DNA from 2 places in the Anaeromassilibacillus sp. 1001302B_160321_C8 genome. Region 1 is predicted to be linked to the other one. Evidence: predicted binding sites of a transcription regulator. Region 1 holds the regulator's gene; the other holds the start of a gene.
The links. The regulator HrcA, encoded in region 1, represses chaperone genes, less so after heat shock. The targets are predictions, from matches to a motif close to TGTTAGCACTCNNNNNNNNNGAGTGCTAACA.
Positions count from the first base shown of each region.

Region 2: I2E77_RS12765 (co-chaperone GroES) is a predicted target of HrcA. The motif match lies at 14,191-14,221, and genes of this name have one in related genera.

Region 1 is NZ_JADNJD010000005.1:53,158-69,473, reverse strand. It holds gene I2E77_RS05105 (helix-turn-helix domain-containing protein) at 73-276, opposite strand; gene I2E77_RS05100 (helix-turn-helix transcriptional regulator) at 392-628, shown strand; gene dnaJ (molecular chaperone DnaJ) at 760-1,917, opposite strand; gene dnaK (molecular chaperone DnaK) at 2,171-4,018, opposite strand; gene grpE (nucleotide exchange factor GrpE) at 4,104-4,700, opposite strand; gene hrcA (heat-inducible transcriptional repressor HrcA) at 4,752-5,783, opposite strand; gene hemW (radical SAM family heme chaperone HemW) at 6,079-7,197, opposite strand; gene lepA (translation elongation factor 4) at 7,190-8,998, opposite strand; gene I2E77_RS05065 (immunoglobulin-like domain-containing protein) at 9,204-9,704, opposite strand; gene spoVAE (stage V sporulation protein AE) at 9,936-10,292, shown strand; gene I2E77_RS05055 (hypothetical protein) at 10,517-10,669, opposite strand; gene rpsT (30S ribosomal protein S20) at 10,879-11,142, opposite strand; gene gpr (GPR endopeptidase) at 11,262-12,077, shown strand; gene spoIIP (stage II sporulation protein P) at 12,263-13,321, shown strand; gene I2E77_RS05035 (hypothetical protein) at 13,346-13,516, shown strand; gene I2E77_RS14075 (hypothetical protein) at 13,733-14,545, shown strand; gene I2E77_RS05025 (helix-turn-helix domain-containing protein) at 14,777-14,995, shown strand; gene I2E77_RS05020 (HAD family hydrolase) at 14,988-15,779, shown strand; gene tadA (tRNA adenosine(34) deaminase TadA) at 15,947-16,316, opposite strand, start outside.
Region 2 is NZ_JADNJD010000024.1:15,567-31,882, forward strand. It holds gene I2E77_RS12710 (helix-turn-helix transcriptional regulator) at 1-862, shown strand, start outside; gene I2E77_RS14005 (zinc ribbon domain-containing protein) at 960-1,670, shown strand; gene I2E77_RS12720 (secondary thiamine-phosphate synthase enzyme YjbQ) at 1,733-2,149, shown strand; gene I2E77_RS12725 (thymidine kinase) at 2,279-2,890, shown strand; gene I2E77_RS12730 (AI-2E family transporter) at 2,964-4,214, opposite strand; gene I2E77_RS12735 (hypothetical protein) at 4,361-6,496, opposite strand; gene I2E77_RS12740 (efflux RND transporter permease subunit) at 6,493-8,685, opposite strand; gene I2E77_RS12745 (AraC family transcriptional regulator) at 8,875-10,125, opposite strand; gene I2E77_RS12750 (MarR family winged helix-turn-helix transcriptional regulator) at 10,284-10,751, shown strand; partial or broken gene ftsH (ATP-dependent zinc metalloprotease FtsH) at 10,748-12,565, shown strand; gene I2E77_RS12760 (THUMP domain-containing class I SAM-dependent RNA methyltransferase) at 12,784-13,914, shown strand; gene I2E77_RS12765 (co-chaperone GroES) at 14,316-14,600, shown strand; gene groL (chaperonin GroEL) at 14,648-16,276, shown strand.

The DNA.
Region 1 (16,316 bases):
ACCCTTGCGGAGCCTTTGGAGAAAGGCCCTTTCGTTTGCTGGCAAAAAACAACTTTCTTTTAGAAGAACAATTTAGTCATCTACAAAAACAAATAGATCGTTCGGAGTACACTCCAACAATTGGCAAAGCGCCTCAATATTTTGGTATTGAATCGATTTGGTCTGATTATTAATCATCCTATTAAAATTCTGATAACTCATGCCCAACTGTTTATAAAGCCAATAACGAGTATGTCCACTTTTCTCAAGCAATTCTAAAGCGTTTAATTTAATCATATATTATCTCTCCAATATCTAATCTTTTTATTAGATATTAGTGGATAATATCCGTTTACATATAGACTAATACATTATATAATGTATTAGTCTATATTTGAGGAGGCCACATATTATGGAATTAAAGGATTCCCTCCGTCAACTGCGCGAACAACACCACTGGAAACAGACGGAACTTGCCCGTATCCTTGGGATTAAACGTTCCACCTATACATATTATGAAACAGGGAAAACCGAACCGCCCCTTTCCAGGCTCCTGTTGCTTAGCAAAATCTACAACGTCTCCCTGGATACCTTGGTTGGGCGCGACCAGGAAGATGGCGAAGGCCCTGCACCAAGCGAGGATGCTTGATGCAGGGCCTTTTGGGGAGAATCCGCCCTCCTTGCGCCGTTTCAGCACATATAGCGGCCATTCCGCCGCATATTATGTCAATTTTTTCACACAGCAAAAGCGGGACAGGATTTTGCATCCTGCCCCGTTTTTTAAGATTGTTTTTTCTCGTCAAACATCTCTTTGATCTTATCGAAGAACCCCTTGCGCTTCTGGTAATTTTTCTCCTCGGCGCAGCTGTCAAACTCCTGCAAAAGCTGCTTCTGCTTCTGGGAGAGGTTCTTCGGGACCTCGATCGTCATCCGGACGTACTGGTCGCCGCGGCCCCTGCCGTTGATATGCGGGATGCCCTTGCCCTTGAGCTTGAACACATCCCCCGGCTGGGTGCCCTCGCGCACCTGGTAGCTCACGCGGCCGTCGATGGTCGGCACCGTGACCTCTGCGCCGAGTGCTGCCTGCGAGAAAGTGATTGGCATCTCGCACCAAACGTCGTCGCCGCGGCGCTCAAAGATCGGGTGCGGCCGCACGTTGACATAGACGTGCAGGTCGCCGCTGGGCCCGCCGTTTGCGCCCGCGTTGCCCTGGCCGGAAACGTTGAGCATCTGGTCGTTGTCCACGCCCGCGGGGATGTTGATCTCGATGGTCTTTTGCTTGCGCACACGGCCGCTGCCGTTGCACGTATGGCACGGCGAATCGATCACACGGCCGGAACCACCACAGCGGTCGCACGTGCGGGCGGTCTGCACCATGCCGAACGGCGTGCGCTGGTTAATGCGCACCTGGCCGGTGCCGCCGCACTGTGAACACGTGGACGGGCTGGTCCCTTTCGCGGCCCCCGAACCGCCGCAGTCCGGGCACGTTTCAATCTTATTAAAGGAAATCGTCTTCCGGCAACCCTTAGCCGCCTCTTCAAAGCTGATGTTGACAACACCCTCCGTATCGCTGCCGCGGCGCGGTGCGTTTGGATTGGCACGGCGCGTACCGCCGCCGCCAAAGCCGCCGAAGAAGCTGTTGAAAATGTCCCCCAGGTCGATGTCGCCGGTGAAGGGGCTTCCGCCGCCTGCGCCGCCGCCAAAGTTGGGGTCCACCCCGGCATGGCCGAACTGGTCGTACCGGGCCCTTTTATCTTTATCCGAGAGCACCTCGTACGCCTCGTTGACTTCCTTAAACTTTGCCTCCGCCTCTTTATCCCCCGGGTTGAGGTCCGGGTGGTACTTTTTCGCCAATTTGCGGTAGGCTTTTTTAATTTCGTCTTCGGTGGCGTTCTTCGGCACACCCATCACTTCATAAAAATCCCTTTTATCGGCCACACCAATCACTCCTACAAAAGCGCATCGCAACCGGGAACAAGCCCTACCGCCGCCCCTGCTTTGCGCCAACTCTCAATTTCTGCGCGGCAATGCCGCGTCCTCTATCCTATCAGGTTTTTCGCCTGTTGTAAATCACTTTATAAAAAATCGAGATGCGCCATTTTACGGGCTAAAGCTGTTGCAGGTACATCCCGTACCCACAACAGCCTCCACCTCGCACAGAACGCCGTGCCGCCGCACGGCGCCCCGATTTTTATTTGTTATTGTTGTTGTCGTCTACGTCCTTGTACTCGGCGTCATAGACCGGGTTGCCGTTTGCATCCTGCGCCGGTGCGCCTGCACCGCCCGCCGGCTGGCCGCCCTGCGGAGCTGCTGCCTTATACAGCTTCTCGGATACCGCATACAGCGCCTTCTGCAGCTCTTCCATCTGGCTCTTGATGGATGCCGTGTCGTTGCCGGAGATCGCCTGCTTCAAAGCATTGGACTTTGCCTCCAGGTCGGTCTTATCGGAAGCGTCCATCTTGTCGCCGCTGTCCTTGATGAGCTTTTCGACCGAGTAGCAGAGGTTCTCCGCCTCGTTCTTCGTATCGACCTCTTCACGGCGCTTCTTATCCTCGGCCGCATACTTCTCTGCGTCCTTGACGGCCTTGTCGATGTCTTCCTTGCTCATGTTGGAGCTGGAGGAAATCGTGATGTGCTGTTCCTTGCCGGTTGCAAGGTCCTTTGCGGAGACGTTTACGATGCCGTTCGCATCGATATCGAACGTAACCTCGATCTGGGGGATGCCGCGCGGCGCGGGTGCGATGCCGTCCAGCTTGAACAGGCCGAGCTGCTTGTTGTCGCGGGCAAATTCACGTTCGCCCTGCAGGACGTTGACCTCTACCTGCGTCTGGCCGTCCGCAGCCGTGGAGAAGATCTGGCTCTTCTTGGTCGGGATGGTGGTGTTGCGCTCGATGACCTTGGTCATCACGCCGCCCATGGTTTCAACGCCCAGGGACAGCGGCGTAACGTCCAGCAGCAGCAGGCCTTCGACCTCGCCGCCGAGCACACCGGCCTGCAATGCCGCGCCGATGGCGACGCATTCATCCGGGTTGATGCCCTTGAAGGGCTCCTTGCCGGTCAACTTCTTGACTTCTTCCTGGACAGCCGGGATTCTGGAAGAACCGCCGACGAGCAGGACCTTGCTGATCTGGCTGAACTGCAAGCCAGCGTCCTGCATGGCCTGGCGAACCGGGCCGATGGTCTTTTCGACGAGGTCTGCGGTCAGCTCGTTGAACTTTGCGCGGGTCAGGGTCATGTCGAGGTGCTTCGGGCCGGTGGCGTCCGCCGTGATGAACGGCAGGTTGATCTGGCTGGACGTCATGCCGGACAGCTCGATCTTTGCCTTTTCTGCGGCTTCCTTCAGTCTCTGCATGGCCATCTTGTCGCCGGAGAGGTCGATGCCGTTCTCCTGCTTGAAGGAGGTAACCATCCAATCGATGATGCGCTTATCGAAGTCGTCGCCGCCCAAGCGGTTGTTGCCAGCGGTTGCAAGCACTTCCTGCACGCCGTCGCCCATCTCGATGATGGAGACATCGAACGTGCCGCCGCCGAGGTCATACACCATGATCTTCTGCTCTTCGCCCTTGTCGATGCCATAGGACAGAGCCGCGGCCGTCGGCTCGTTGATGATACGCTTTACATCCAGGCCCGCGATCTTGCCGGCGTCCTTGGTCGCCTGGCGCTGTGCGTCGGTGAAGTATGCCGGGACGGTGATGACTGCGGAGGTGACCGTCTCGCCCAGATAGGCTTCTGCGTCCGCCTTCAGCTTTTGCAGGATCATTGCGGAAATCTCCTGCGGGGTGTAGCTCTTATCGTCAATCGTTACTTTATAATTGGAACCCATCTCTCTCTTGATGGAAGAAATGGTGCGGTCCGGGTTGGTGATGGCCTGGCGCTTTGCCACCTGGCCCACCATACGCTCGCCGGTCTTGGAGAACGCGACCACGGACGGCGTTGTGCGCGCGCCTTCTGCGTTTGGAATTACAACCGGCTCGCCGCCTTCAATCACGGCTACACAGGAATTCGTTGTACCAAGGTCAATACCAATTGTCTTGCTCATAATCTATACCTCCAGTTTTCATTCTGCTTTTTCAGTTGAATCTATATATTAGATATTAGAAAGGGGATTGCGGGACAGTGGACGGTTAGTTTGCAACGACCACCGTTGCATGCCGGACGACTTTGTCGCCGATCTTGTATCCCTTTTGATAAACCTGCGCAACCACGTTTTCGGCTGCGTTTTCGTCGTCAATATGGGATACGGCGTTGTGCAGTTCCGGGTTGAACGCCTCCCCTGCGGCGCCCATCTCGGACACGCCCAGCTTTTCCAGCGCTTTTTTCAGCTGCGTCTGGACCATTTCCACGCCCTTGCGCAGGTCTTCGACACTGCACTCCTGCTGCTCCAGCGCGCGCTCCAGATTGTCTGCCACCGGCAGGAACTCGAGCACTGCGGCCGCTGTCGCATCGGAATAAATCGCTGCTTTCTCGCGCTCCGTGCGCTTGCGGTAGTTGTCATACTCCGCTGCGGTGCGCAAGAGCTGGTCTTTCTGTTTTTTCAGGGCCTCCTCTGCTTCTTCAAGCTTTTTCTGCATCGCTTCTTTCTCTGCCTTGGCCTTTTTCCCGCCAAAGCCTCCTTTATCCTTTTTTTCGGCCTTTTCCGTTTCCTGGGAAGCCTCCGGCTCCGCGTCGGTCTGCGGGTCTGTTCCGGCTTCTGTCTGCGGATTCTTTTCCTCCGTATTCAACTGTCCGGACCCTCCTTCGTTTTAAATTGCGCCATTGCGCTCTATCAAACTCTAAAAGTCATAGTCCATCAATTCGGTGAGCATCTTCCCAACCGCGTCGGAAAGATATTCCATATGGGCGATCACCTTCGCGTAATTCATGCGCATCGGGCCGATGATCGCCAACGCGCCGGCGTCCTTGCCGCCGACGGTGTAGCGGGAAATCACCACGCTGGAATCCTTGAGTTCCGGGCGGCCCGTCTCGTCGCCGATGAGCACCTTCACGTTTTTGCTGCGCTGCTCCAACAAGCGGTTCAACTCGTCCGCATGCGCCAGGAAATCCATCATCCGGCGCGCGGTCAGCGAGAGCTCCGGATAGAAGAGCAGGTTCGTCTGCCCTTCCATGCAGATTTCCGCCTGCATGGAATCCCGCGCCACGTCGAGCACCGCCATAAACGCGGACGACATCAGGATCGCCATCTCCCCCATCGAGGCCGCCATGTTCTGGATAAAGGCGGGCGTCACTTCCGAAACCGGCATCCCTGCCAATTTCTCGTTGAACACCCGGAAGAACACCCGCAAGATCTCCTGCGACAGGTCAAAGTCGCAGTGGAACACGCGCGTCTTCATGGTCCCGGCGGAGGTCATCAGGATGACCATCGCGGTGCGGCGGCTGGTCTGCACGAATTGGATCGCGCGGATATTCGCCCCGCGGCCGCTCGGCGTTGTGGATACCGCCGCAAACCGGGTGGCGGCTGCCATCACCCTAGAAACACCGTCCAGCAATTTTTCCGGATCATAGGCGCTGGAGAGCAGCTGGCTGTCCAGATAGCGCTTTTCTTCACGGGTCACGGGCTTTTTCTTCATCAATGAATCGATGTACACCCGGTACCCCATTTGGGTGGGAACCCTGCCCGCCGATGTGTGCGGCTGGTCCAGAAGCCCCATCTCCGCCAAATCGCTCATTTCATTGCGCACGGTGGCGGAAGAGACTGCAAAGTCGAGGTTGTCACAAAGCGCCTTCGAGCCGACCGGCTCGCCGGTGGCGACATACAATTCGACGACCGCCGCCAGAATTTTTTTCTTGCGTTCGCTGAGTTCCAACCTTCCCACCTCTCTTGTTTGGATTCGGAGTTTAGCACTCTTTTATATCGAGTGCTAACTCTAGTTATTAATTTATCATTACTTTGCCCGGTTGTCAATAAGATAAATGTAAATTAATTATGAATCTGCAATGGAGAAACTTAGCAATTTGCCAAAAGGACGAATATGGCAACAAGGTTTCCCTTCCCTGAACCGGTCCTCGCGCCCACCGCCATGCTAATAAATAGAAAAAAGGCCGCACAGACCGGCCAAACCGCCAAATCTACACAACCTTTTGTATATTATTTTTCACTTATTACGTTTCGTATAAAATCTCCGCCAAAAGCGCATTGGAAACCAAAAATCCCTTCCGGGTAAACCGGAAACCCTCCGGCCAACACTCCGTCAGGCCAACGCGGGCATACCGCTGCGCCGCACGTTTCCATCGCTCCGGAATGGGCTCGCCAAAGCGGTCCCGGTAGCGCGCCTCCTGTAAGCCCTCTGCCAACCGGAGTGCCAACATCGCATATTCCTCCGGCCCACCGGCGGGAATCTCCGGGTCGGCGTCCTCCTCCGGCGCTTGCCCTGCCAAAAACGCGCGCAGGTCGCGCGCCTCATAGAAGCGCTTCCCGTTCAAAAAGGAATGCGCGGCCGGGCCAAGACCGAGATATTCCTCGCAGTGCCAATACTTCAAATTGTGCCGGCTCTCAAAGCCCGGCCGGGCAAAGTTGGAAATCTCATACTGCATCAGGCCGTGCCGCTCCAATTCCTCGCAGGCTGCTTCGTAGAGGGAACAGGTCTCGTCCTCGTCCGGCAATTGCAGCTGCTCCCTGCGCTGGTAAAAGGCCGTGCGCGGTTCGATCTTCAACAGATAGGCGGACACATGCGGCACCCCCAGTTCCGCGCAAAACGCTGCGGAACGCCGGGCGCTTTCCACCGTCTGCCCCTCGATGCCGAGCATCAAATCGAGCGAAATATTTTCGATCCCCGATTTGCGTGCCGCCGCCACCGCTTCGGCCGCCTGCGCCGCTGTATGGCGGCGGCCCAAGCGTTCCAACTCCCGGTCGTCCGCCGACTGCATCCCGATGGACAGGCGGTTGCCGCCCGCTGCCCGGAACCCCTGCAAAAAGCCCGTCAAATCCACGCCAGGGTTGACTTCCGCGGTGATCTCCGCGCCATCCAGTCCAAAGCAGGCCCTCGCCTGCCCGATGAGGCGCGCCACCCGTTCGCCGCCCAGCAGCCCGGGCGTCCCTCCGCCAAAATACAGGGTATCCGCCGGGCGTTTGATTTTATCCGAATTGTATTTTAATCTATCAATCATACAATCTGTATATAAATTAAGGGAATCCTCCGAGGCATGGACGGAATAGAAATCGCAATAGGGGCATTTTTTCTCGCAAAACGGCACATGCAGGTATAAACCGATCTTATTCATCCAGCTTCAGCACGCTCATAAACGCCTCCTGCGGCACCTCGACCGTGCCCAGCTGGCGCATGCGCTTCTTGCCTTCCTTCTGCTTTTCCAGCAGCTTCTTCTTTCGGGTGATGTCGCCGCCGTAGCACTTCGCCAGAACATCCTTGCGCAGCGCTTTGACGGTTTCGCGCGCGATGATCCGGCCGCCCACGCACGCCTGGATCGGCACCTCGAAGAGCTGGCGCGGGATCTTCTCGCGCAGCTTTTCCGCCATCTTGCGGGCGCGCGGGTACGCCTTGTCCGCGTGGATGATAAACGAGAGCGCGTCCACGACCTCACCGTTGAGCATGATGTCCAGCTTGACCAGGTTGCTCTTCTGGTAGCCCGCCAGCTCATAATCGAAGCTGGCATAACCGCGGGTGCGCGATTTCAGCGCATCGAAAAAGTCGTAGATGATCTCATTGAGCGGCAGCTCATAATGGATATCGACGCGGTCCGTGTCGATGTAATTCATATCCTTAAATACGCCGCGGCGCTCCTGGCAAAGGTCCATAATATTGCCCACATATTCCTTTGGGGTGTAGATATGGGCGTTCGTAATGGGTTCTTCGGCCTGCGCGATCAGCGACGGGTCGGGATAGTTGGTCGGGTTGTCGATGGCGATCATCTCGCCGTCGGTCTTCGTGATATGGTAGACGACGCTCGGCGCGGTTGTGACGATGTCCAAATTGTATTCGCGCTCCAGGCGCTCCTGGATGATCTCCATATGCAAAAGCCCCAGGAAGCCGCAGCGGAAACCGAAGCCCAATGCGACGGAGGTCTCCGGCTCAAAGGAGAGTGCCGCATCGTTGAGCTGCAATTTCTCCAGCGCGTCCCGCAGGTCCGGGTATTTCGCGCCGTCCGCGGGGTAGATGCCGCAGAACACCATGGGCTGTACCGCGCGGTAGCCCGGCAGCGGCTCCTTCGCGGGGTTGTCCACGCGCGTGATCGTATCGCCGACCCGCGCTTCGCGGACCGCCTTGATCGACGCCGCGATATAACCGACCTCGCCCGCCCGCAGGCAGTTCATCGGCTCAAAGCTGGTGGCGCGCATATAGCCGCATTCCACCACGGTAAATTCGCTCCCCACGCTCATCATCCGGATCGTATCGCCCGGATGGACGGTCCCGTCCTTGATGCGCACATGGGCGATGACGCCCTTATAGGCGTCGTAGTAGGAATCAAAAATCAGCGCACGCAGGGGGGCGTCCTCATCGCCCTCCGGCGGCGGCACCTGCTTGACGATCTGCTCCATCACCGCGTCGATGTTGATGCCCATCTTGGCGGAAATGCAGGGGGCCTCGTCCGCCGGGATGCCGATCACGTCCTCGATCTCCTGCCGCACATGCTCCGGCTGGGCGCTCGGCAGGTCGATCTTGTTGATGACCGGCACGATCTCCAACCCTGCGTCCACGGCCAAATACGTGTTGGCCAATGTCTGCGCCTCGATGCCCTGGGAGGCGTCCACCACCAGCACCGCGCCCTCACATGCGGCGAGCGAGCGCGATACTTCATAGTTAAAGTCCACGTGGCCGGGCGTGTCGATCAGGTTGAACACATAATCTTGATCGTCCTTCGCGTGATAGACCAATGTCACCGCATGGGCCTTGATGGTAATGCCGCGCTCGCGCTCCAGGTCCATGTCGTCCAGGATCTGGTCTTCCATGTCGCGCAGCGCGACCGATTTCGTCTGTTCCAATATGCGGTCCGCCAGCGTGCTCTTGCCGTGGTCAATGTGGGCAATGATGCTGAAATTCCGGATCCGTTCGCGTGGTATTGCCAAATGAATCACCGTCTCTTATCTCAAAAAGTTCCATACAGCCTAACCCTGTGGAGAAAGCTATAAAATCGGCCATAATAATGTATTATACCACAGAATGGATTCCTCTTCCAGACTTATAAACCGGTGTTGCCGGAAAGCCGGTGTTTCTATCCTTTTAGGGCAGATCGAAACCGATTATTTGTAAAACAAACGGGAACGTTCCCCCTCAAACCTCCCCAAGATCAAACTCCGCATAGTACGTCTCCCCATTAAACGTATTCCCATAACGGTAGTGGCCTTGCGTGAGTGCTTCCTTCCCATAATAATTGACCGGGTGGATGCGGTGCTCGCTCTGGGAGTGCGGGGCCGAGAGGATCCCGATGTCGTGCCACGCCGTATCCGGGAGATATTCGAGCATCTCCCATTTGCCGTTGTCCGAGAGGCGCTCCAGCCAATACGCTTCCCCATAGCTGAATTCCTCGTCCGTTCCGTTGTGAATCTGAATGACGATCTCTTCCGGGGCAGCCGGAAGAGCGCCTTCCCCAACGGAGAGGGAAAATTCCCCGTCGTATGCGCCGGGGTCCTCGGAAGACGCCGGGTCCGACACGGAGGAAGACGGGTCCACATGGTGGGAAACCGTCTCCGGCCCTTCGATGGCGCTTGTTGTACAGCCCACAAGCGCCGCACAGATTCCCAACCATACCATTGTGCAAAGCATTCTTTTCATTTGGCATTCCTCCTTCTATTCAGAATACCGCCCGAGAAAAGAAATTTTTTCAAATTTTCCACCGAACCTTACCATTTTGTGGAGAACCAACCGCAAATTCGTTTTGCCCGCAAACGTGTACCCGGCCTGCAAACGGGCCCATTTCCCTTCCTCCTTTTGCCGGGCCACAATCCTCCCCCAAACTGTATAAAATGGCAGCCCTTTCCTCATACTAACCATGAGGTGAAACATATGGAATACGTTTGGGCATTTGTCGTCGGCGGAGCGATTTGCGTCGTCGGACAGCTGTTGATCGATTACACCAAACTGACGCCAGCCCGCATCCTGGTTTTATTTGTCACATTGGGCGTGGTGCTGGGCGCGCTCGGCATTTACGAACCGTTGGTGGAATTTGCAGGCGCGGGCGCAACCGTCCCATTGACGGGATTTGGCTATAATATGGCGAAAGGGACGCGGGAAGCCATCCAGGAGCAGGGGCTTCTGGGAGTGTTCACCGGCGGCGTAACAGCGGGCGCCGCAGGGATTGCCGCGGCGGTGTTCTTCGGCTATTTAGCCGCCATATTTTCAAAACCCGGAGATAAGAGCTAACCGGTACGTCCGGTACGGGAAGTTTGCCTACCGCGGCCTGCGTATCCTGCAGGGGCGCGTGATCGGCATGCTGCTTTACAAGCTGATGAAACACATCTATGAAAAGACGCGCCGCGACATCGAGCGTTGGCGCGAATTCCGGAAAAAGCGCAAAAATAAAACGGGCAGGTAATCCACCTGCCCGTATCCTTTCCCAATGAAGCCAGGAATGGATAGCCCGTCCCTTATTGAATCGAGCAATCCAGATAGTGCTCAAGCTCCTCTTCGTCCTTGCGCTTCTTTTCAAAAAAGAGGACGACGGCCACAGCTGCAGCAGCAACAGCCGCAAGAGCAGAAACGATCGTGATAAAAACAGCAAAATTATTTCCTTTTTTCAATGTGAGCACCTCCATTTGTAAATACAAGCCCGGCGGGACGAGGGGTTCCACCGCAGCGAGGGACTTGTTGATACAACCAAATTGTTATCTATATGATAACCGTTTTCCTACAAAAAGTCAAATGAAATTGCTTTTGGAAATGATTTCCCGTCAAAATGAGAAAAAGCAGAGCATATGCTCTGCTTTCAGCTTTTCCTCGCCTATTCGACTTATGCCTGTGCAGCATTCAGCTTGCGGACGAGAGCGGACTTCTTTCTCGCGGCAGCGTTCTTATGCAGGATGCCCTTTGCAGCCGCCTGATCGATCTTCTTCACCGCAACACGGACGGCCTCCGCCTTGTTCTCCGCACCGGTCTCCACCGCATGGTTCGCCTTCTTGATCTCCGTCTTCAGGCTGGAGTTGAATGCTTTATTGATAAGCGTCTTTGTAGCAGTCACCTTCACGCGCTTCTTAGCAGATTTAATATTCGGCATGGTTCCACCTCCTTTGGTGCTGTCATGTAGTTTTTATTCTACCATCAAGGTTCTAAAAAATCAAGCTTTTTCTCAAAAACCTGCACGGCTACCGAAAATTAAAAAAAGGAGAAATGTATATGGAATACCGCACCGACCTTGCGCTGGAATACACGGAGCCAACGAGCCAGCGCGTTGAGAAACGGAAAAACTGCACCATCACGCGCATCCGGGAAAACGGAGCGGACTACATCACGTTGGAAGTCCCGGCCATTTCCGACCACATCGACAGCGGGGACGAGCTGCTGCACCAGCTGCGGGATGAGCTTAGCGCCCTGCTCCCGGAAACGGGGCTGGTGCTCGTGGCGGGCCTCGGGAACCGGGCGATCACCCCGGACGCCCTGGGCCCACAGACCGCCGAGCAGGTATTGGCAACACGGCACATCCACGGGGAAATCGCACGCATCACCGGATTGGACGGCCTGCGCCCGGTGGCGGTGGTCAGCACCGGCGTGTTGGGATGCACCGGCGTAGAAACCAGGGAACTCCTGACCGCATTGGCGCGGGAATTCCGGCCCTCCGCGGTGATCGCGGTGGACGCCCTCGCCGCGCGCAGCCTGGGGCGCTTGGGGTGCACCATCCAGCTGAGCACCGGGGGGATTTCCCCCGGCTCCGGCGTCAACAACGCCCGGCCGCAGCTCAGCCGTGAGACATTGGGCGTGCCGGTCATCGGGATCGGCGTCCCGACCGTCGTGGACGCAGGCACGCTCGCCGCCGACCTATTGGGACGCGCCGCCCCCAAAGACAAGGTTTCGCCGCGCGGCGCAAGCATGGTCGTCACCCCGCGGGAAATCGACCTGCTCATCACCCGCGCCGCCCGCATGGTCGCCATGGCGATCAACACCGCGCTCAACCCCACCCTTTCCGTAGAGGAGTTTTCCATCCTCGCAAGCTGAGCGGGAAAAACCGCCTTTCGGCCATAGGGCTCGTCTGTCCCTTCCCTTTGCATTTGACATTTTTTCAAAGCATCCCCCGCAAGGTCTGGATTCCCATGGCCCTGCATACACATTAAGAAGCACGGCTATGGTTTTGCGCTTCAAAAGCTGTGGCAAATCGGTTGAATGGCGGGGGAATGCAAAATATGAGAAATTGGCGACAATATGGACTGATGTTTTGCTCTGCGGTGCTCGCCGCTGTAGCGGTGTTCTGTACGGCTGCCCGCCTGCCGGAACTGCACGCAGGCGATGCGGCGCTCGCAGCGGCGGGGTTCATCCTTCCGGGCGGCGCGGCGGAAGCATTTCGCACAGAGCTCTCCGAAGACGTTGCCGCCAGCGCTCCGGAATCCTCCTCACAGGCGCCGAGCTCCTCCAGCAAACCGGCCGCCAGCTCGTCCAGCAAGCCGGTCTCCTCCTCCGCGTCGTCGGGGACCGTCAGCGAAACGGTCACCGGGACAGTCCGGGAGATGAGCATCAGCAATTCCGGCATACAGTATGAGAATATGTGGGTCAAAAACACAAACCAATACCACGATATCGACATTGCTGCGGAATTGGCCAAGCAACCGGCGGTCAAAATGAAAAAGGACGGCACCAAACAGATTTTGATCTACCACACGCACACCACGGAAGCGTTTGCCGGTTCCTCCCGCACACAGGACAATTCCCAAAACGTGGTGGCGGTCGGGGAGGAAATCAAAAAGCAGCTCGAAGCCGCCGGGTTCGGCGTGGTACACGACACCACCTGCCACGACTACCCCAGCTACAATGGCTCTTATGACCGCTCCGGCGAAACCATCCAACGCAATCTGGAGAAATATCCCGACATCCAGGTCACCTTGGACGTCCACCGCGACGCCATGGGCACGCAGGACGGCATGCGCATCAAGCCGACCGCCCTGATCAATGGGAAAAAAGCCGCCCAGGTCATGATTATCTCCGGCTGCGACGACGACGGCACCCTGGGGTTCCCAAACTGGGAATACAACCTCCGCCTCGGCGTCCGCATCCAAAAAAGCCTCTCTGACCTCTATCCCGGTCTGGCGCGGCCGCTCAGTTTTTGCCCCAAAAAATACAACGAGCACATGACAAAGGGCTCCCTGCTGGTCGAGTTCGGCACGGAGGTGAACACCTTGGAGGAGGTCAAATACTCCGGCCAGCTCTTTGGGAAAGCGCTGGCGGAAACCCTGGAACAACTCACATAAGCCTTTGAAAGGATAGGACGTATCATGAAACGGAATACAAACGCGCGCATCTTTGCCGTATCGTTTTACACAACGCTCTGTGTGTTGGTCCTGGCGATCGGTATCTTAGAAGTGGACTACTACTCCCGTCAAACCGGATTTGGCGACGATCAGACCTTGATCCATGCGCTGACCGGATGGGATTTGCACCTCTAACCGGATTGTTCATAAAAAATTCACCTCTGGGCGCGGCTTCGCCGGGGTTGGTTTGGTTGCTTTCTGTTCGAAATATGCTATAATAACTTGTAACGTGTCGGATGCACGCGATCCGGCAAAATCCCCCATTCGAAGAGATTCGCCGTCCATTCCCACGGTGGGACCCTGCGGCCTTATGCCGCCGCGCCCTGCTGGTTATCTCAGGAGGTTTCAAATTTGAAAAAACATAACAGGGCTTTTTTGCTCGTTTTTACGATACTGTTTGGCATGGTTTCCACGTTTGGGACCGTTTCGTTTGCGACCGAAACACCTGTCGATCCGTCAACCAATACGCAGCAGCAGGTCATCGGCCGCACGCCGGTATCTGAACCGCCTGCTACCGACCCTGCAACACCAGTTACCGACCCCACTACCCCCACCGTAGACCCCACTGTGCCAACAGAAGATCCCACTGCGCCGGCCGTAGAACCCACCCCGGACCCCACCACACCTTCCTCGGAGACGCCTACCACCCCCACGGAGCCATCCACGCCCGAGCAGACAACGCCGCCCGTTACGGAGCCGCCGGCGACGACCCCTTCTTCGGAGCCACCGGCGCAGCCGGCACAGAACTCCGAGAATACGGATACGCAGCAGCCTTCGCAGACGCCGTCTACCACCAATCAAAACCGTCGTCCTACCACTTCCCGTGAAGATCCCGAAGAGGAAGAAGAGGAGGAATCCTCGTCAGAGACTCCTTCCGAGCCGGAGGAATCCTCCAGCTCCGTCTCCCTTCCCTCCGTCAGTGTGCCGGACGACAGCAGCCTGCTCCCCTCTTCCAGCATGGCCCCAACTTCCAACCGGACGCTCAATTGGATTGGCATCATTGCGTGGGTCTGCATCGGCCTGGGCGTGATTGTCGTGGTGATTGTCATCTTGAGCAACCGTAGGCCGCCGCGCGGCGGAAGCGGGCGCAAGCGTTACCGCAGGCCGAAACGCCGTAAAAAGCATTTATTGAATGATAAATATTATCGCAATTTAAAATATTAAACCGTTTGCAGGCCCCTATGATTGGCGTGGGGGCCTGTTTTTTCTATAAAAACATCGCTATACCAATCATTTTTCTATAAATTCTGGATAGAATTTTAAAATGCAATTTTACATTTCACACAACTCCGCTAATTATTCCAGTTTAATTCTATGTTCATTTAGCCACCGTTTGGTTGCATTTTCGTGTTTTTGGTACTACAAAATAGTAGCATAGAGTAAAGAGGTGGAACCATGTTTTTCCAACGCATCGAAGACTTGCGGATCGACCACGATAAAACGCAGCAGGAGATTGCGGACGTGTTGAGCTGTAAACGGGAGGTCTATCGCCGTTACGAAAAAGGCATCCGGGAAATCCCGGTCTGGGCGGTCCTCAAGCTTGCTACATATTACCACGTTTCAACCGATTATATTCTGGGATTAAGCGATCAAAAAGGAGGGGCATATGAGTAGGAAGGCAATCTTCTTTGATATTGACGGCACCCTGCTCTCCTCAAAGAATGAGCGGCACTTTTTTGTTCAACCTAGCACATGGAAGGCGCTTGAACAATTAAAGCAAAATGGGCACATTGTCGCCATTTCTTCTGGAAGGCCGGAGCGGTTTATTCATAAATATTTCCCAGGGATCTTCTCAAATTATGTTGCCATGAACGGGGCGCACGTTGTTGTGGATGGGAAAACCGTCTTCGAAGAATTCTTTTCCCCCACCGAGGTTCGGGAATTTATGCAGTATTTCGACCAGTATGGATGCTGGTACAATTTTGTTGGGAACAGCCGGGGATGGGCCCGCCATGTCCCACCGGAGCAGATCGAACCGCTGAACGAGAGCTACGGCATGCCCGGATACCTGCAAACCGAGTGGGAACCGGAGGACGTCCATGCCAGCATCATCGACTTTGTATTCCGGGACGATGCGCACTATGAGCAGTGCAAGCCCGCCTTTCAGGAACCGATGGTGCTCAACAAGCACCCGGGCAGTCTGGCGGCAGACCTCTCCTTCAAGGGCAAGGATAAATCCCGCGGGGTCAAGATGTTCCTGCAGCAGGCGGGCATCGCCCCGGAGGACGCTTATGCGATCGGCGACGGATACAACGACATCACCATGATGAAGGTGGTCGGGCATTCCATCGCGATGGGGAACGCTGTAGACGAGCTGAAGGAGGTCGCGGATTACGTCACTGCGGACATCCTCGACGACGGCCTTTACAAGGCTTTTGAACACTACGATTTACTTTGATAATCCCTTTGTTTGAACCTCAGGAAACAAAACGGGCCTCTTAAACCTTTCCGGGGGTTGCACAGGCCATGGAAGCCCTGCTACAGCAGGGCTTCCCACACACTTTTCAGACACCCACACAAAAAGGACGCCAGAAACGTTTGCAGCTGCGTTTCTGGCGTCCTTCTTTATAAGGATTCCGTTTTGGCCTCTTTTTGGCGCCGGGCGCGCAATTCTTTGAAAAAGGCGGTCAGCACCCCCGCGCATTCCTCCTCCAGCACGCCGCTGGTCACCCCCGGCGCATGGTTGTACGGAAGCGCAAACAGGTTGACAACCGACCCGCACGAACCGGCCTTCCGGTCCCTGGCGCCGAACACCAGCCGGGGGATGCGCGCATTGATGATCGCCCCAGCGCACATGGGGCAGGGTTCCAAGGTCACATAAAGCGTACATTGCCACAGCCGCCAGCCCCCCAAAGCGCGGCATGCGCCGTCGATGGCCTCCAGTTCCGCATGGCAAAGCGCATTTTTGCCAGTCTCCCGCCGGTTTCTCCCCCGT
Region 2 (16,316 bases), on a different contig from region 1:
ACATGGGAACATGACTGCCAAACAGCTTGCGGAGCGGTTTGAGGTGTCGCCCCGCACAATTTACCGTGACATTGATCTCCTGTCCGGGGCGGGAATACCAATCTATGCCAGCAAGGGAAAGGGCGGCGGAATCCAGCTCTTATCCCACTTCGTTCTGGACCGTTCGTTGCTTTCTTCCGAAGAGCAGGATGAAATTCTATTCGCCTTGCAAAGCCTACGGGCGGCCAGCATGCAGGGGACACAAGTGCTGTCCCGCTTACATGGGCTTTTTCAGAAGCGTGTAACGGATTGGATAGATGTAGACTTTTCCAGTTGGAATGGCGCCTCAGCGGAGCGGGAGATTTTCGGTATTCTCAAAACAGGGATCTTGGAACAATATGTGTTGGAATTTTCCTATTCCAATACTTTGGGGGAGACCGCCCGGCGCTGTGTGGAACCGATGAAATTGCACTTCCGCAACAGCAGTTGGTATTTGCAGGCTTATTGCCGCACCAGACAGGATTACCGCACCTTTAAAATATCCCGGATGCAGCATGTCTGCCTGACCGGTCAGCACTTTACCCGGGACCAGCATTCATTGCCGGAAATGGAGCTTCCATCCTATGCATCGGGCCATACCGTCCCATTGGTTTTGCAGATTTCCGCAAAGATGGCCTACTGGGTTTATGATGAGTTCCCAGTGGATTGCATCCGGCGGAGGCAGGATGGGACTTTCGTTGTATCCATAGAATATCCGGACGATCCCTGGCTCTGCGGCTATTTATTGTCCTTTGGAGATGCCATGAAGATCCTTTCCCCGCCGGAAATACAGAACCGGATTGCCTGTTTTGCCCATAATATAGCGGACCTTTATGAAAAATAGGGAGGCTTTGTATTTTAATATGACATGCTCTTGTCCTATTTTGTGGTTTATACTGAGGAAACAAAAACGGGAAATCCCCGGGAAAGAAGGAACAGGTATGAACTATGAAATCGTAACATTGCAGAAAAAAAGAATCGCCGGCGTCTCTGTACGTACGAGCAACGCCAGCCCGGACATGCAGCAAAAGATCGGCGAACTTTGGACGCGTTATTTTCGGGAGATCAATGGAAGACTGGCGGGGGGCAAGGGACAAGCTGCCTACGGCCTATATACCAATTACGAAAATGGCGCACAAGGCGATTATGATGCTTTCGTCGGCTGTGAAGTGGATGGTGACCCGGCGCCACAGGAGGGAATCCGGTATGTGACGATCCCAGCCGGTTCCTATGCAAAATTTCAGTTTCATGGCGATGTAACAAAGGATATGGGGATATTTTGGAAACAGGTTTGGCAGGAAAATCTCCCGCGCAAGTTTACTTGTGATTTTGAAGAATATTCTATCGGGATGGGGAATGGCCAACCTACGGATGTGGCGATCTATGTAGCGCTGGCCGACTTTTGTCAGAGCTGCGGTATGCCAATGACAGAAGCTTCCCAGTATGGGACGAATGCGGATGGGACAAGAAATACCGATTATTGCCGTTATTGCTACCAAAATGGCGCTTTTCTAGCGGATTGTACGATGGAACAGATGGTGGATTTTTGTTTGGACGTGGAAAAGGATTCTGGTAGGTATACGGACCGTGCAGAAGCGAAAAGAGCGATGCTGTCTTGGTTCCCGGAACTAAAGAGGTGGAAAGAGAAATAAGGGATTGCGCTTTTCACAGCGGTTGTGGTAAGATGGGAAAAAATATGAAAGGGGCCGGAATGATGAAATCTTATCGGAAAGAGCTGTGGTTCCATGTGCCGGCGCGCAGGGGCTTGGTCAATATCACACCGCAGGTGGAAGAAGCGCTGCGTGAGAGCGGAATTAAAGAGGGGCTGGTTCTGGTAAACGCCATGAATATCACTGCCAGTGTGTTTATCAATGATGATGAGGCAGGACTGCACCATGATTATGAAGTGTGGCTGGAAAAGCTCGCGCCGGAAAAGCCGTATGACCAATATCATCACAATGGGTTTGAAGACAATGCCGACGCCCATCTAAAAAGGACGATTATGGGGCGTGAAGTGGTGGTAGCTGTGACAAACGGTCGGCTGGACTTTGGCACATGGGAGCAGATCTTCTACTTTGAATTCGATGGAAAGCGGGATAAACACGCTTTGATCAAAATCATCGGAGAATAATCTTGTGTGGGGCCGGTTCAGGAGCATCTGGGCCGGCCTGCTTACTTTATAGAGTACAGACCAATACCAGACGGATGTTGTGCCTTTTCATCCGTAGGTGCATATCCTTCCGGAAAAGGGGGAAAGGGCATGCCGAAGCTATATTTTAAGTATGGGGCCATGAACAGCTCTAAATCGGCAAACGCTTTGATGGTGAAATTCAATTATGAAGAGCAGGGATACCGTGTTGCGCTGTTAAAGCCCAGCATTGATGATCGTGACGGAACAGAGGTAGTAAAATCGCGCATTGGGTTGGAGCAACGGTGTTATGTGATTGATGAGGACATGAACCTGCTGGACTGGTACGATGCACACCGGGAATACCAGGTGCTGATCGTTGACGAAGCGCAGTTCCTTACACCAGAACAGGTGGAACAACTCAAGGACCTGGCGGTGGATGAAATTCCCGTGTTGTGCTTTGGATTGAAGACAGACTTTCAGACGAAGATGTTTCCTGCGAGCAAGCGCCTGTTTGAATTAGCGGATTCCCTTTCGGAGATCAAATCGGTGTGCCGTTGCGGCAGGAAGGCAGAAGTGAACGCCCGTATCCACGACGGGGCCATCATCAAGGAAGGCAAACAGATTTTGATCGGAGGCAACGAGCGTTATGTAGGGATGTGTTACAAGTGTTGGAGGGACAACCGGTTTTCTGGCCTTTCCCATTCAGCGCATACAGGAACAGAGAAAACAGCCTTAAAGTGATGGTGGCAACCATTCTTTAAGGCTGTTTTTAATGGATGTTTGGACTAGGTATATCCCATTCCTACTTTGCGATTTATTTACGTTCAGAATCTATAGAGGAGGTTTCTACCATATTTTCTGCGGCGGCCTTCCCCTTGGTTTGCGCCTCGGGAAAATTTTTTCGCTGGAACTTCTCTTTGGTAAGCCCTTTTTTGTACAGGCGCCTACGAACTGTTTCGCGGAGAAGCGCATAGAGCACCGAAAAGGTTGGAATGCCCAACAGGATACCGACGATCCCAAACAGGTTCCCACATAGGATGATGGAGAGCAAAACCCAAATCGGCGGCAATCCAATGGAGGTGCCGACCACGCGCGGGTAGATTAGGTTCCCCTCAATCTGCTGGAGAATCAGGAAGAATACAATATAGGTTACCGTGTACCATGGATTCACCAAAAGCAGGATAAAACCCGCTGTGAACATAGAGATATAGGGCCCAATGATGGGAATCAGGCTGCATAGCGCGACAATTGAACTAATCAATACCGCATAAGGCAATCGGAGGATACTCAATCCAATGTACACCAGGAAAAACCAGATGCACGCTTCTGTGAGCTGCCCACGCACAAAATTGGAAAAGATCCGGTTGGCCATGCTGGAAATCTCGATGGTCCGCCTTGCTGCACGGTTGGGCAGGAACGCATAGAGTAGGCGCTTCAAATGGCTGGTCAGCTTTTCCTTACCGAACAGCATATACATACAAAAGATAAAACTCATGGCCATGGTAAAAATGCCGTTCGCCACGCTGGCTGTAATGTTAAACAGGGACCCCATAAAATTGGAGGTAACCTCTGTCGCTTTGGACAAAAGGGAAGTCCAATCGATGGAGAGGGAGTTGATTTGATCTTGGGTCACATTGTATTTTTCCAGAAGACGGATAATCTCGTTTGATAAGCGGCTGATGTACGTGGGGGCGTTCCGAATCAAGACTTCTAAAGAGGAAACCAATTCCGGAACGACAAAAAGGATAATTGCGCCTAAGATGACAATCAATGTTAGGAAGGAGAGCACCACGCAAACGGCGCGCCGGCACTTCTTCCACAGTTTGAGATCTTTTTTATTGAGAAAAGCAAATACTTTCTCCTCGTAAAACTTTAAGATCACATTGACTACAAATGCAATGGCAATTCCGATAAAAAACGGGGATGCAAGCGAAAAGATAGAGAGGAAAAAGCTGAACAGCTTGTCCAGGTTGAACAGAGCGAATATCAACAAAACGGTGTAGGTAATTAAAAGCACAATCCGCTTTGTCAGCTTGGGATCTTCGATCAGCTGTTTTAAATTCATATCGTTCACTCCTCAAGCTCATTATAATACGCGGTGTGAGCGAAGTAAAGAAAAGCCGTTCCAATTCATTGGAATTATCAATGGTTCAAAAGGCCGGATGCCATAGGGTTCCCAAGGCATCCGGCGTTATACATGGCAGTATGTTTTTATTGAAAAAGGGAAGTGATGGATTCCCATAACTGCTGGAAAAGGTTTACCACCCTGTCCCAAAAGCTAGTAGGTTGGGAATCTGGGTCCAGATCCTCGACGGGTTCCTCCGCATCGCCTAAGGAGATTTCTTCTGTGCGCAAGATGACCTGAATGCTGGCAGGAGCAGGATTTTTGCGGGATGTAAACGAAACCATCTCTGCTTCTGCGTCCAAATTTAAGAAATTGCTGTCCTCTTCCACTTGATCCAGCTGGTCTTCCACGGTCCCTTTGATGGAATCGCTTGCATCGCGAAGGGACGACGTGCTGCCGGACATATCCAGGGCTTCTGACAATGCGCCGATCAATCCGTCCAGTGTCTTCTGGGTCCCTTCATTCAGATATTGGCCGCTCTCCTTCATCATCGATTCGAGATCTTGTAGGAAGGTGGAGGTGCTGGTCAATGTGGAGCCGAGCTGTGTGGCCAGTTCGGAACAATCCGACAGCAGGGAGATGGTACCCTCCTTATATTGGTTTAAGGTATTGTTTAACGTTTGTACGGTGGTGAGGAAAGAAGAGCAGGTGGCGATGGCAGCTTGCAAAGATGTGCCGGTGCGGTTGAGTTCACCGATTACGTCCGCGGCGGAATCTAAATCGGAGAGCCCTTTCAGGTCGTCCAATAGATCATCGATTGCACTGCCTAAGCCGTCCAACGTGCCAACGGTATTGCTGGTATTGCTTAAAAGGTCGGTCAGCTTTTTCCGCACTTGTTCCAGCTTGACGGTGGCTTCATCCAATCGGTCGCGGTATTTCTTGAGCGGCGCAAGCAGTGTATCGGAGACGCCTTTCTGTGTAAGGTCCGCGATCACCTGGTCCAACTGGCTTTTGGTGTCCTGCAAACCGGTGAGCAATTTTCCAAGCGGGTCTTCCAGGCGGTCGATCGTTCCTTTTAGATCTTCCAAATCTCCCTCAAACGGCGCGAATGAATCGGTTAGATCATCAATGGCGTCTTGTAGGTTGGTGAGATGCTTGCGGCTGATGGTGGCGTCGTTCAGAGCGTCCTCCAGATCTTCCATGCTGTTTTGGAGACGGGAAAGAGAACTGGAAAGGCTTCCCAAGTCGGAGGCTAGGAGGCCGGTGGTATCTACCATGGCATTGATGTCTGCGCTGACATCGTTGACAAGCTGTTCCCCGTTTTGCAAATGCGGTACGAGAGCAACAATCTTCTGCGAGAGTGCATCCAGATCCTTCAAAGAAGCGTCTGCGCCGTCATAGATGCCTCCCTTCGCGGACTGAATGGATGTGCGCGCCTGTTGTAGGGCTTGCAATCCCTCCTGGGTCAGTTCCAGGCTTCCGGACATATCCTCCAGCGCGTTCAAAATTTGATCCAGGCTGTCATAGACGGAGTCGGCGGAATCGCCGATGGTGTCCTTCGCCTCTTTCAGATCCTTGATGGTCTTCATCTGCTCCAGGGTTCCGGGGATCATCAGCATGATCACGCCGGGAAACTCAAAGCTTTCCGTGCCGATGCGGATGGTAAAGGTTGTATGTTCGCCGGGCAGCGCCGCAAAGAGAACCGCTTTGTATGTACCGATGGATTGTGTTTGGGAACCCGGCGCTTCGATGCTGAGTACATCCTCGACATTGACCATGGTAGCCGCCTGCAACAGCAGATTGTTTTGATAGTAGGTTTCTGCGCTCCCGTTCGGAATGCATTCAATATTGATTTCTACCAAGCCGGATGCGCCGGCGAGGTCTTGCGCTTCTGTGGGAACGCCGTTGAGCTTGTAAGAGACTTTGAAGGACCAGGGCAGGATGATGCTGTTTTGCGCAGGCGTGCATTCGTAAAAGAAGTGATCGTTCGCATCCGGGGAGAGGCTCCAGACAACGCCGTCGTTCGTCAATTCCGGCTCGTCGTATCCGGACATGTTGGTGACCTTTGTGTACGATCCATAGTCCTTAAATTCCCGGTTCCCATTGAGGCTGCATCCTTTGACTACGCTGGTGCCGGTGACGGCGCCGTAGTGGTCCAGGTTGACGTAGACGGCCTCATCCGTTGTGACCGGCGTTTCCACCGCATGTGCAGGAATCGTAGCAAGGGGAAGCAGCATGGCGAAAGATAGGATACAAGCAATCAAGCGTTTACAGTTCTTCATGATAAGAGGCCTCCTTTGGAGTTTTGCTGAGCTGTATCAGGGGCTGTAGTTTTTTTTCGTTTGTGTTTTTCCAGCCATGTTTTCCATCGGATGGAACGCTTAGCTTTGCGGAGCGCCCGGCGGCGCATTTGATTCATGACCAGTTTGTCGCTGAGCACCAGGAGGACAGGCAGAAGGAAAATCACCAGCAGGGTGCTCAGAAGGGCGCCGCGCCCCACCAAGTGCCCCATATCTGCGATGGCGGAAACAGTGGAAACATAGTACAGGCCGTAACCAACGATGGTTAGGATGGAACCGGACGTCAGAATGGACAGGGCACTTTGTGAGATTGCATGGATGGCAGCCTCTTTTTTGGGAAGATGGGTACGCGCTTCCAAATAATTGTTGGTTGTCAGGATGGAATAGTCCACTGTCGCGCCTAATTGTAAACAGCTTACGATGATATATCCCATATAAATCATCTTGTCGCCCGCTAAATAGGGGATCGCCATGTTGAAAAAGATGGCTACTTCGATGGGGATCATTACCACGATAGGAATAATGAATGAGCGGAAGGTCAACAGGACCACCACCGCGACTCCCAAAAGCGAAAGGATATTGACGTAATTGTAGTCGTTGGTGATGATGGTTTGGATATCCTGTGTCGAGGGTGTCGTCCCCACCAGATAGGAGCCCTCTGGATAATAGGATTCGACAATCGAACGCACTTCATCCGTACATTGATAAGCGTACGCGCTTTCGTCCTTGGTCTTAAGGTAGATCATGATGCGGCTGTAATCGTCCGAGTGGAGCTGTCCGGTCAGGGATTCTGGAAGGAAGTCTTCGGGGACCCCTTCTGGCAGCGTATCTGCGAGGGATGTGACGGATTTTACATAATCCAAATCCCGCAGCGATTCGGTCAAAGCGCGTTCCGTTACATTGTTGGTATTGGGGACCAATGCAAGGACCAGGTTGCTGCGGCCGAAGCGGGTATTGATCGCCTGCTCATCCTCATATACCTTTGTTCCAGGGCTGGAGCCCAAGGAGCCGTTCCCGAAAAGGAACTGGTTCATATTCTGCGCGGTAAAGGCCGGAACAACCAGAAGGGCAACCAGGATGAGTACGCCGTAGCGGATCTTAAAGACGGCCTTTCCTAATCCCTTGAAAGAGGGCATAAAAGAGCGGTGGGCGGTTTTTTCGATCTTATCCCCCCAGCGGAGCAATAAGGCAGGCATCAAAAGCAATACCGTTAAAAGGCTGATGACAATGCCTTTTGCCAGGACAAAGCCCATGTCAAAGCCAATTTTAAAGCGCATCAGCATCAACACGAGGAAGCCGACAATGGTCGTTGCGCCGCTGGACAGGATGGAAGTCACAGAGCTGTGAATCGCATTTGCCACAGCTTGCTCGGGCTCTACCCCCGCTTGCCGTTCCCTGGTGAAGGAATGCAGCAAAAAGACGGAATAGTCCATTGCGATGGCCAATTGCAGGATGGCCGCTGTACTAAAGGTGAGAAAGGAGATTTCCCCCAAAAAGATATTGGTACCCATGTTGATGATAATGGCCACGCCCATGATGAATAGGAAGAGGAAGGGTTCAAACCAGGATGTTGTGGTGAGGCAGAGGATCACCGAAATCATAAAAATCCCCATCACCATGGCGATAGCAATTTCACGGGTCAAGGTTTCATCCAGAGATTTGTTTTGTACAGCGGGCCCCATGAAATACCCCTTATCCCCGGTGATGGCTTCGATTTCGTTGAGTGCGTTGTGCGTCTTGGCATCGGAATCGTCCTCATCAAAAATGATATCCATCACGGCGTATCCGTCCTTGTAATAGTCCTCGATCGCCTCGTAATTGATAAAAAGTTCGGATTGATAGACGTCGGCCGCGGTATCCGCCCAGGTGACCATATTGACCCCGTCCACCGCTTCGATACGGTCCTTGTACAGTTTGGCTTCATAAAGGGATACATCACCGACCATAACGCGTGCCGTGCCGGGGTAGCCGAATTCCTCATCCATCACATTCAATCCGGCTTTCGAAGCGGCGTCGTCCGGCAAGTATTTGCTCAAATCATAATTGACCCGGACAAAGCAAAGGGCAATAATGCTGAGGACAACGGCAACGGCAAAAATCTTTTCAATCCATTTGCGTTTTCTGATGACAAAATTGGAAAAACGGTGGACCGTATGTTTTTCCTTTTCCAACTGCAATCGCCTCCTGTGACAAATTGTGGAAATCATTTGGCATTCTGGAACGAATCAGAAATTCTAGATGAAAAATCGGATATTGCACATGATACTGGATAAAAAACAGAATTGTATACCATAAAAATACATATTATATTATTTTTTCTACCTAACATTTTTGAAAATCAAAAGGGATAACCCCTTTGTTCAGTGTTCGCCGGGGCGCTTTGCTTTGGAGAGCTTTTGGCCTCGTTTGCGATACTGCTGCGGGGTCATCCCTGTATACCGTTTGAAAATTTGTATGAAATAGCTTTGGGAGATGAAATGTAAAAAGTTACTGATCTCCAAAAAGCTCTCGTCGGATAGGAGGAGGAGATTCTGCGCTTCGCGCACACGTGCCTGCTGGATGTAAGAGGTAATGGTCGTCCCCGTCTCCTGTTTAAAGCGGCGCGAGAGATACCGGGGGCTCAGCTGCACCTGGTCTGCAAGGATCGAAAGGGAAAGCTCCTCGTGCAAATGATCGGTGATAAATTGAATGCACTGAGTGATGGGAAAGGAATACGCTGTCTGCCGCTGGACATTAGCCACCCGTTCGGTCAGGTCGAATACCATGCGTGCGCACAACATGTAGACATCCTTTACCTCCCCGCAGGTTTCCATCTGCTGCACATATACATCGCTGAGGCGGCATGCAGATTCGGCGCTCAGTCCCCCGGCGATTGCGGCGCGTGAAATTACGGCGGCAATCGCAATGGAGGTATCCTTGCTTTGCCGCAAGGGAGTGGAAGAGAGTGTGCCGGCGGTTCCTGAGAGGTAGGTATCCAATAAGCGTTTTAGTTCAGCGGTATTACCGGTCTGGACGCATTTTGTAAACATTTGCTCGAGCGCAAATGGGACTGGCATATTGGTCAATTCCCGCTGGGAAAAGTAGCTGGATTCCAAGGCGCGGTTGATTGCGTCCTGGGGGATCTGCTGCTGTTGGGCGATAAAAAAATCCGAGATGCCGATACTTTCCCCGAAAATTGTCAGATGGAACATCTGCACATAGCGGATAAACTGTACCGTGTTGTAAACAGGGAGCTGTTTGGCAAGGGTGTAGAGCTTATGCGTATCCTTACAGGGATAAAGCGAAGTCAGGTCACGGATGCTGCCCGGAGAGATCTCCTCCAAAAGCGCTGGTCCCAAAATCAAAAAAAGGGATTGTTCATCCATAGAAAAGGAGATGCAGGCACACAATAAGACCGAATGGTATGTCTGTAGGACCGGGCCTTGTTTCGCGCGTGCAATAAGGGATTCAGAAATGGAGCGCGGGAGGCCGATCTCCTGAAATTCTGGGAGAGAGGGAAAGAAAAGGCGCGTGGCCCCATGGATATCAGCAATTTGAATGGGAATTTGTGATACTTCATAGAGCAATTTGCTGAATTCGCGGATGCGTTCCCAATCGTTATCAAATTTCATAGGTTCTCTCCATTCATCGGTTAGCAAAAGCGTTAGGAAAAGTTCAAAAACCGGTAACATGTTTTTATTTCAAAAATATTATACTATAAACACTCTATTCAATATATTATATATACATGAAAACTATTTGAACAAATTATTGCCAACGGAGGTGTGATATGGAGGTCATCGAATTCAAAAATGTGGTTTGGGATATGACGCGCCGGATTTCCGAATGTATGGATGGGATGTTCCGCCCGATTAGCGAACAATATGGCCTGACACACATGCAGATGCGGATTCTTATGGAGCTTTGGTCCGCGGAGGATTCCCCCACAATCGGCCAGCTTGGGCGCACATTGGGGATGACCAGCGGAAATATGTCCTCCATGTGCAAACGTTTAGAGCAAGAAGGCTTCCTTCTTCGGGTCCGGGATTTACAGGATGAACGTATGGTCAAAATCGCCTTATCTGAGAAGGGGAAGGACACTGTCCGGGCGATTGACCGCCTTGCAGAAGAAAAATATGCCTCCTGCTTAGAGAGGCTTGGACGGGAACGGATGGAGCAAGTTGCCGAAAATTTGCGTGAGATCGATGCGCTACTGCGCGACATGTTGGAAAATCATCAGAAAGGAACAGTCGAATGAAAGAACAGAAATCACCGAAAAAATCATTGATCTATTATTATGTAATTGCGCTCGTGGTGCTTCTTTTATTAAATGCACTGGTATTCCCCAGTATATTTGGCACACGGGTAACCGAGGTTTCTTATGACGCATTCCTGGCCCAACTAGAGGCGGGTAAGATCACCTAGGTGGAAGACCAGGAGGATAAAATTGCTTTTATCGGGCAGGACGAAAATGGAAAAGAAGCCGTATTCGTCACCGGCAAAATGGAGGACAGCGATACGCTGAGCAGCCGCCTGGATGAAGCGGATGTTCAATATGGAAAGGAAATCCCGAAAGAAGAGTCGCCGCTTCTTACGTTTATTCTCTCCTGGGTATTCCCCATTTTGATGTTTCTTATTTTGGGGCAGCTGCTCACCCGCTATATGCAGAAAAAGATGGGCGGCCCCAACGCCATGACCTTTGGCAAGAGCAACGCCAAGATCTATGTGGAGGCGCAAACGGGCAAGACCTTTGACGATGTTGCCGGGCAGGACGAGGCGAAGGAAGCCCTTTCGGAGATTGTGGATTTCTTGCACAATCCATCGAAATATGCAGAGATCGGCGCTTCTCTTCCGAAGGGCGCTTTGCTGGTGGGCCCTCCGGGAACCGGTAAGACATTGCTTGCGCAGGCGGTCGCTGGGGAAGCAAAGGTGCCGTTTTTCTCCATCTCCGGTTCGGAGTTTGTAGAGATGTTTGTCGGTATGGGGGCAGCCAAAGTCCGCGACCTCTTTAAGCAGGCCCAGGAGAAGGCCCCTTGCATTGTGTTTATCGATGAGATCGACACCATCGGAAAAAAGCGCGAGGGCGGCATGGGCGGCAACGACGAACGGGAGCAGACCCTCAACCAGTTGCTTACGGAGATGGACGGCTTTGACGGGAAAAAGGGCGTTGTAATCCTGGCCGCGACCAACCGCCCGGATTCCTTGGACAAAGCGCTTCTGCGCCCGGGCCGTTTTGACCGGCGTATCCCGGTGGAACTGCCGGACCTGGCGGGGCGCGAGGCTATTTTGAAGGTTCACGCCAAAAAGATCAAAGTGGCACCCGACATCGACTACAACGCTATCGCCCGCGCGACCGCAGGCGCTTCCGGCGCGGAGTTGGCGAACATCATCAATGAGGCGGCCTTGCGCGCGGTACGCTGCGGCCATTTCAGCGTGACGCAGGCGGACTTGGAAGAGAGCGTGGAGGTTGTCATCGCCGGTTACCAGCGCAAGAGCGCGGTGATCTCCGCAAAGGAAAAAGAGATCGTCGCTTATCATGAAATTGGACATGCGCTTGTTGCCGCGATGCAGAGCGACTCGGCGCCCGTCCATAAAATTACCATTGTCCCGCGTACATCCGGAGCCCTGGGCTATACCATGCAGGTGGAAGAGGGCGAGCGGGTGCTGATGTCCCGCGAAGAGGCGTACAACAAGATCGCCACGCTGACCGGCGGCCGTGCAGCGGAAGAACTGATCTTTGGCTCGTTTACCTCCGGGGCATCCAACGACATCGAGCAGGCGACTAAGCTTGCGCGCTCCATGGTGACCCGGTTGGGCATGAGCAAGACCTTTGACATGATGGCCTTGGAGACGGTCAGCAATCAATACTTGGGCGGGGACGCCTCCTTGACCTGCTCGCCGGAGACCGCGGCTAAGATCGACGAGGAGGTTTTGGAGCTGATCCGTTCTGCGCACGAAAAGGCGATTGCGATTTTGAAGGAGAATATGGAGAAGCTGCATGAGTTGGCGCACTATCTGTTGGAGAGGGAGACCATCACGGGCGAGGAATTCATGGAGATTCTAAAGAAATAATGGGACAGCGGCCGGGCACAGGTGTTTATGCCCGGCCGCTGCTGCTTTTCCGGATGGGTTTTGCTTTTGTAGAGGGCCTATGGTATAATCAATCCATTCCGCATGGCTGACGCTTGCCGGAAAGGGGCAACGGCGTTTGGATGCGGTGTGGGCCGCCTTTTTAGGCGGATGCGAATCAAATCGAAAACGGGTGTTTCCCGGGAAATAGGAGTGTATCTATGGCTGAACAGTGGAAAATGGTAATCCCGTGCCTGTTGGGGATCGAAGGACTGGTGGGGGATGAATTGCGCGCGATGGAAGCGCAAAATGTGGAACCGCAGAACGGCCGTGTGTTTTTTACCGGAGATGCGTCGATGCTCGCGCGCGCCAACCTCGGCTCACGGTATGGGGAGCGCGTTCTGATTGAACTGGGGAGCTTCGAGGCGCGCAGTTTTGAAGAGCTCTTCCAGGGGGTAAAGGCCCTGCCTTGGGAACAGTGGATCGGAAAAGAGGATGCGTTTCCCGTCAAGGGGCGCTCCCTGAATTCCAAATTAGCCAGCGTCCCAGATTGCCAATCCATCATCAAAAAAGCCGTCGTGGAGCGCCTGAAGGGCAAATACCATCTAAATTGGTTTGAAGAGACCGGGACTCTGCATCAGATTCAATTCCTCATCATGAAGGACCACGTCAGCGTCATGCTGGATACCTCCGGGGCGGGCCTGCACAAGCGCGGTTACCGGGCCAATTCCACAGAGGCGCCGATCAAGGAGACCTTGGCGGCGGCGATGGCGTATCTTTCGCGTGTCCGCCGGGATGGGATTGTGATCGACCCATTTTGCGGCTCCGGTACCATTTTGGTGGAATCTGCGCTTTACGCCAAAAACATCGCCCCGGGGCTGCAACGTTCGTTTACAGCGGAACGCTGGAAGAATATCCCGTCCGCAGTCTGGCAGCAAGAACGGGCGCGTGCGCGGGACCTGGTGTGCCGGGACGCTTCCTTCACTGGGTATGGATATGACATTGACGGGGCTGCGGTGAACCTGACGCTGGAAAATGCGCGCAAGGCCGGTGTGATCTCCTGCATCCATGCGGAGAAGCGGGATGTGGCGGATTTCCAACCGCTGGGCGAACGCGGCGACGTCATTTGCAACCCGCCGTATGGTGAGCGCCTGCTGGATATCCGCGCCGCGGAAGAGCTCTATCGGACGATGGGGAAGGTGTTTACCCCCAAGAAAAAATGGAGCTATAACATCATCAGCCCCGATGAGACCTTTGAGGAGTGCTACGGCCGCAAGGCGGACCGCCGCAGAAAGCTTTACAACGGCATGATTAAGTGTCAGTTTTATATGTATTATAAAAGCGGGATTTAGCAGATGGACAGCCAGTCCGCTACGGCAAAAGCGGCTGGTTGCCGAAGCAGAAATGCAAGAAGAGGGCTGGAAATTTCAGGGAGAGTGTGCGGAAAGGCTTTTATAGCGCATGCGGCCGGTTGTAGGAGCAATGGCTTGAAACCGCCATATTTTGTGGACTCCCCTTGGAAATCCGGCCCTGCTTTGCATATTTCTGGGTGAATTGTAAATAATTTATGAAATTGCATTTTTTCGGGAAAAACCCCTTGATTTTTCCTGCGTAAGTGGCTAAAATAGTCTTAGCACTCAGAGATAGCGAGTGCTAAGAACATATCGTTTCAAGCGGCGCGGTCAAAGCGTCGAGCAGTTTGAAAGGGTATGCATGGATTTTGTAGGATCTATTTCTGAAGGAGGAAATTTAAATGACAATCAAACCGTTGGCAGACAGAGTTCTGATTAAGATGGAAGAAGCAGAAGAGACCACAAAGAGCGGCATCATCCTGGCAGGTTCCGCGAAGGAGAAGCCGCAGGTTGCGGACGTCATCGCAGTGGGCCCCGGCGGTATGGTAGACGGCAAGGAAGTCGTTATGAATGTCAAAGTGGGCGATCGTGTCATCACCAGCCAGTATGCTGGTACGAACGTCAAGATGGACGGAGAGGAATACACCATCGTCCGTCAGAGCGACATCCTGGCAGTGGTTGAATAAATAAGTATTTAAGAGAATTTATAGTATCATATTTGGAGGAATAGACTATGGCAAAGCAGATCATCTATGGCGAAGAAGCAAGAAAAGCTCTGCTGAGCGGCATCAATCAGCTCGCAGATACCGTGAAGATTACGTTGGGACCTAAGGGCCGCAACGTTGTGTTGGATAAGAAGTTCGGGGCTCCGCTCATCACGAACGACGGCGTGACCATCGCAAAGGAAATTGAGCTGGACGACGCATTCGAGAATATGGGCGCACAGCTCGTGAAGGAAGTTGCCACCAAGACGAACGACGTCGCTGGCGACGGCACCACGACCGCAACGCTGCTGGCACAGGCTTTGATCCGCGAAGGCATGAAGAATGTCGCAGCTGGCGCAAACCCGATGGTGCTGCGCAAGGGCGTACAGGACGCTGTAGACACAGCTGTGGATGCTCTTCGCGAGCATTCCAAGAAGGTTACCTGCTCCGACGACATCGCCCGTGTTGCAACGGTTTCCGCTTCGAATGAAGAAGTTGGCAAGCTGATTGCGGACGCAATGGAGAAGGTCACTTCCGACGGCGTCATCACCGTGGAAGAGAGCAAGACCGCTCTGACGGACTGCGACGTTGTGGAAGGTATGATGTTTGACCGCGGCTATATCAGCCCCTACATGGCGACCGATACCGACAAGATGGAGGCTGTCCTGGACGACGCCTACATCCTGATCACCGATAAGAAGATCTCCAACATCCAGGAAGTCCTGCCGCTCCTCGAGCAGATCGTACAGGGTGGCAAGAAGCTGCTGATCGTTGCAGAGGATGTTGAGGGCGAGGCGCTCACAACCCTGATCCTGAATAAACTGCGCGGCACCTTCAATTGCGTTGCAGTCAAGGCTCCGGGCTTTGGCGACCGCCGCAAGGAAATGCTGCAGGATATCGCCGTGCTGACCGGCGGCCAGGTGATCTCCTCCGAGCTTGGCTTGGAGCTGAAGGACACCACGATTGCCCAGCTGGGCCGTGCACGCCAGGTCAGGGTGGACAAAGAGAACACCATCATCGTTGACGGCGCCGGCAACCCGGACGACATCAAGGCGAGAGTCCATCAGATCCGCAGCCAGATCGAGACCACCACGTCTGATTTCGACCGTGAGAAGCTGCAAGAGCGCTTGGCAAAGCTTGCTGGCGGCGTAGCGGTCATCCGCGTAGGCGCTGCAACAGAGATTGAGATGAAGGAGAAGAAGCTCCGCATCGAGGACGCTTTGGCGGCAACGAAGGCGGCTGTGGAAGAAGGCATCGTAGCAGGCGGCGGCGTTGCTTTGATCGATACGATTCCGGCGGTTGCAAAGCTGTTGGAGAGCGTTGAGGGCGACGAGAAGACCGGCGTGCAGATCGTGCTGAAAGCGCTGGAGGAGCCGGTTCGCCAGATTGCGGCGAACGCTGGCGTCGAAGGATCTGTCATCGTGGAGAACCTCAAGAAGGAGTCCAAGGTCGGCTATGGCTATAATGCATTGACCGGCGAGTATGGCGACATGATCTCCTTTGGCATCGTTGACCCGACGAAGGTTACCCGTTCCGCACTGCAGAACGCAGCTTCCGTCGCACAGACAGTTCTCACCACCGAGAGCCTTGTAGCGGACAAGAAAGAGCCGGTTCCGCCGGCTGCTCCGGCTGATGCGGGCATGGGCGGCATGTACTGATAGATGCCGAAAACCCTTGAAATGACTGGATTCCAGCGTA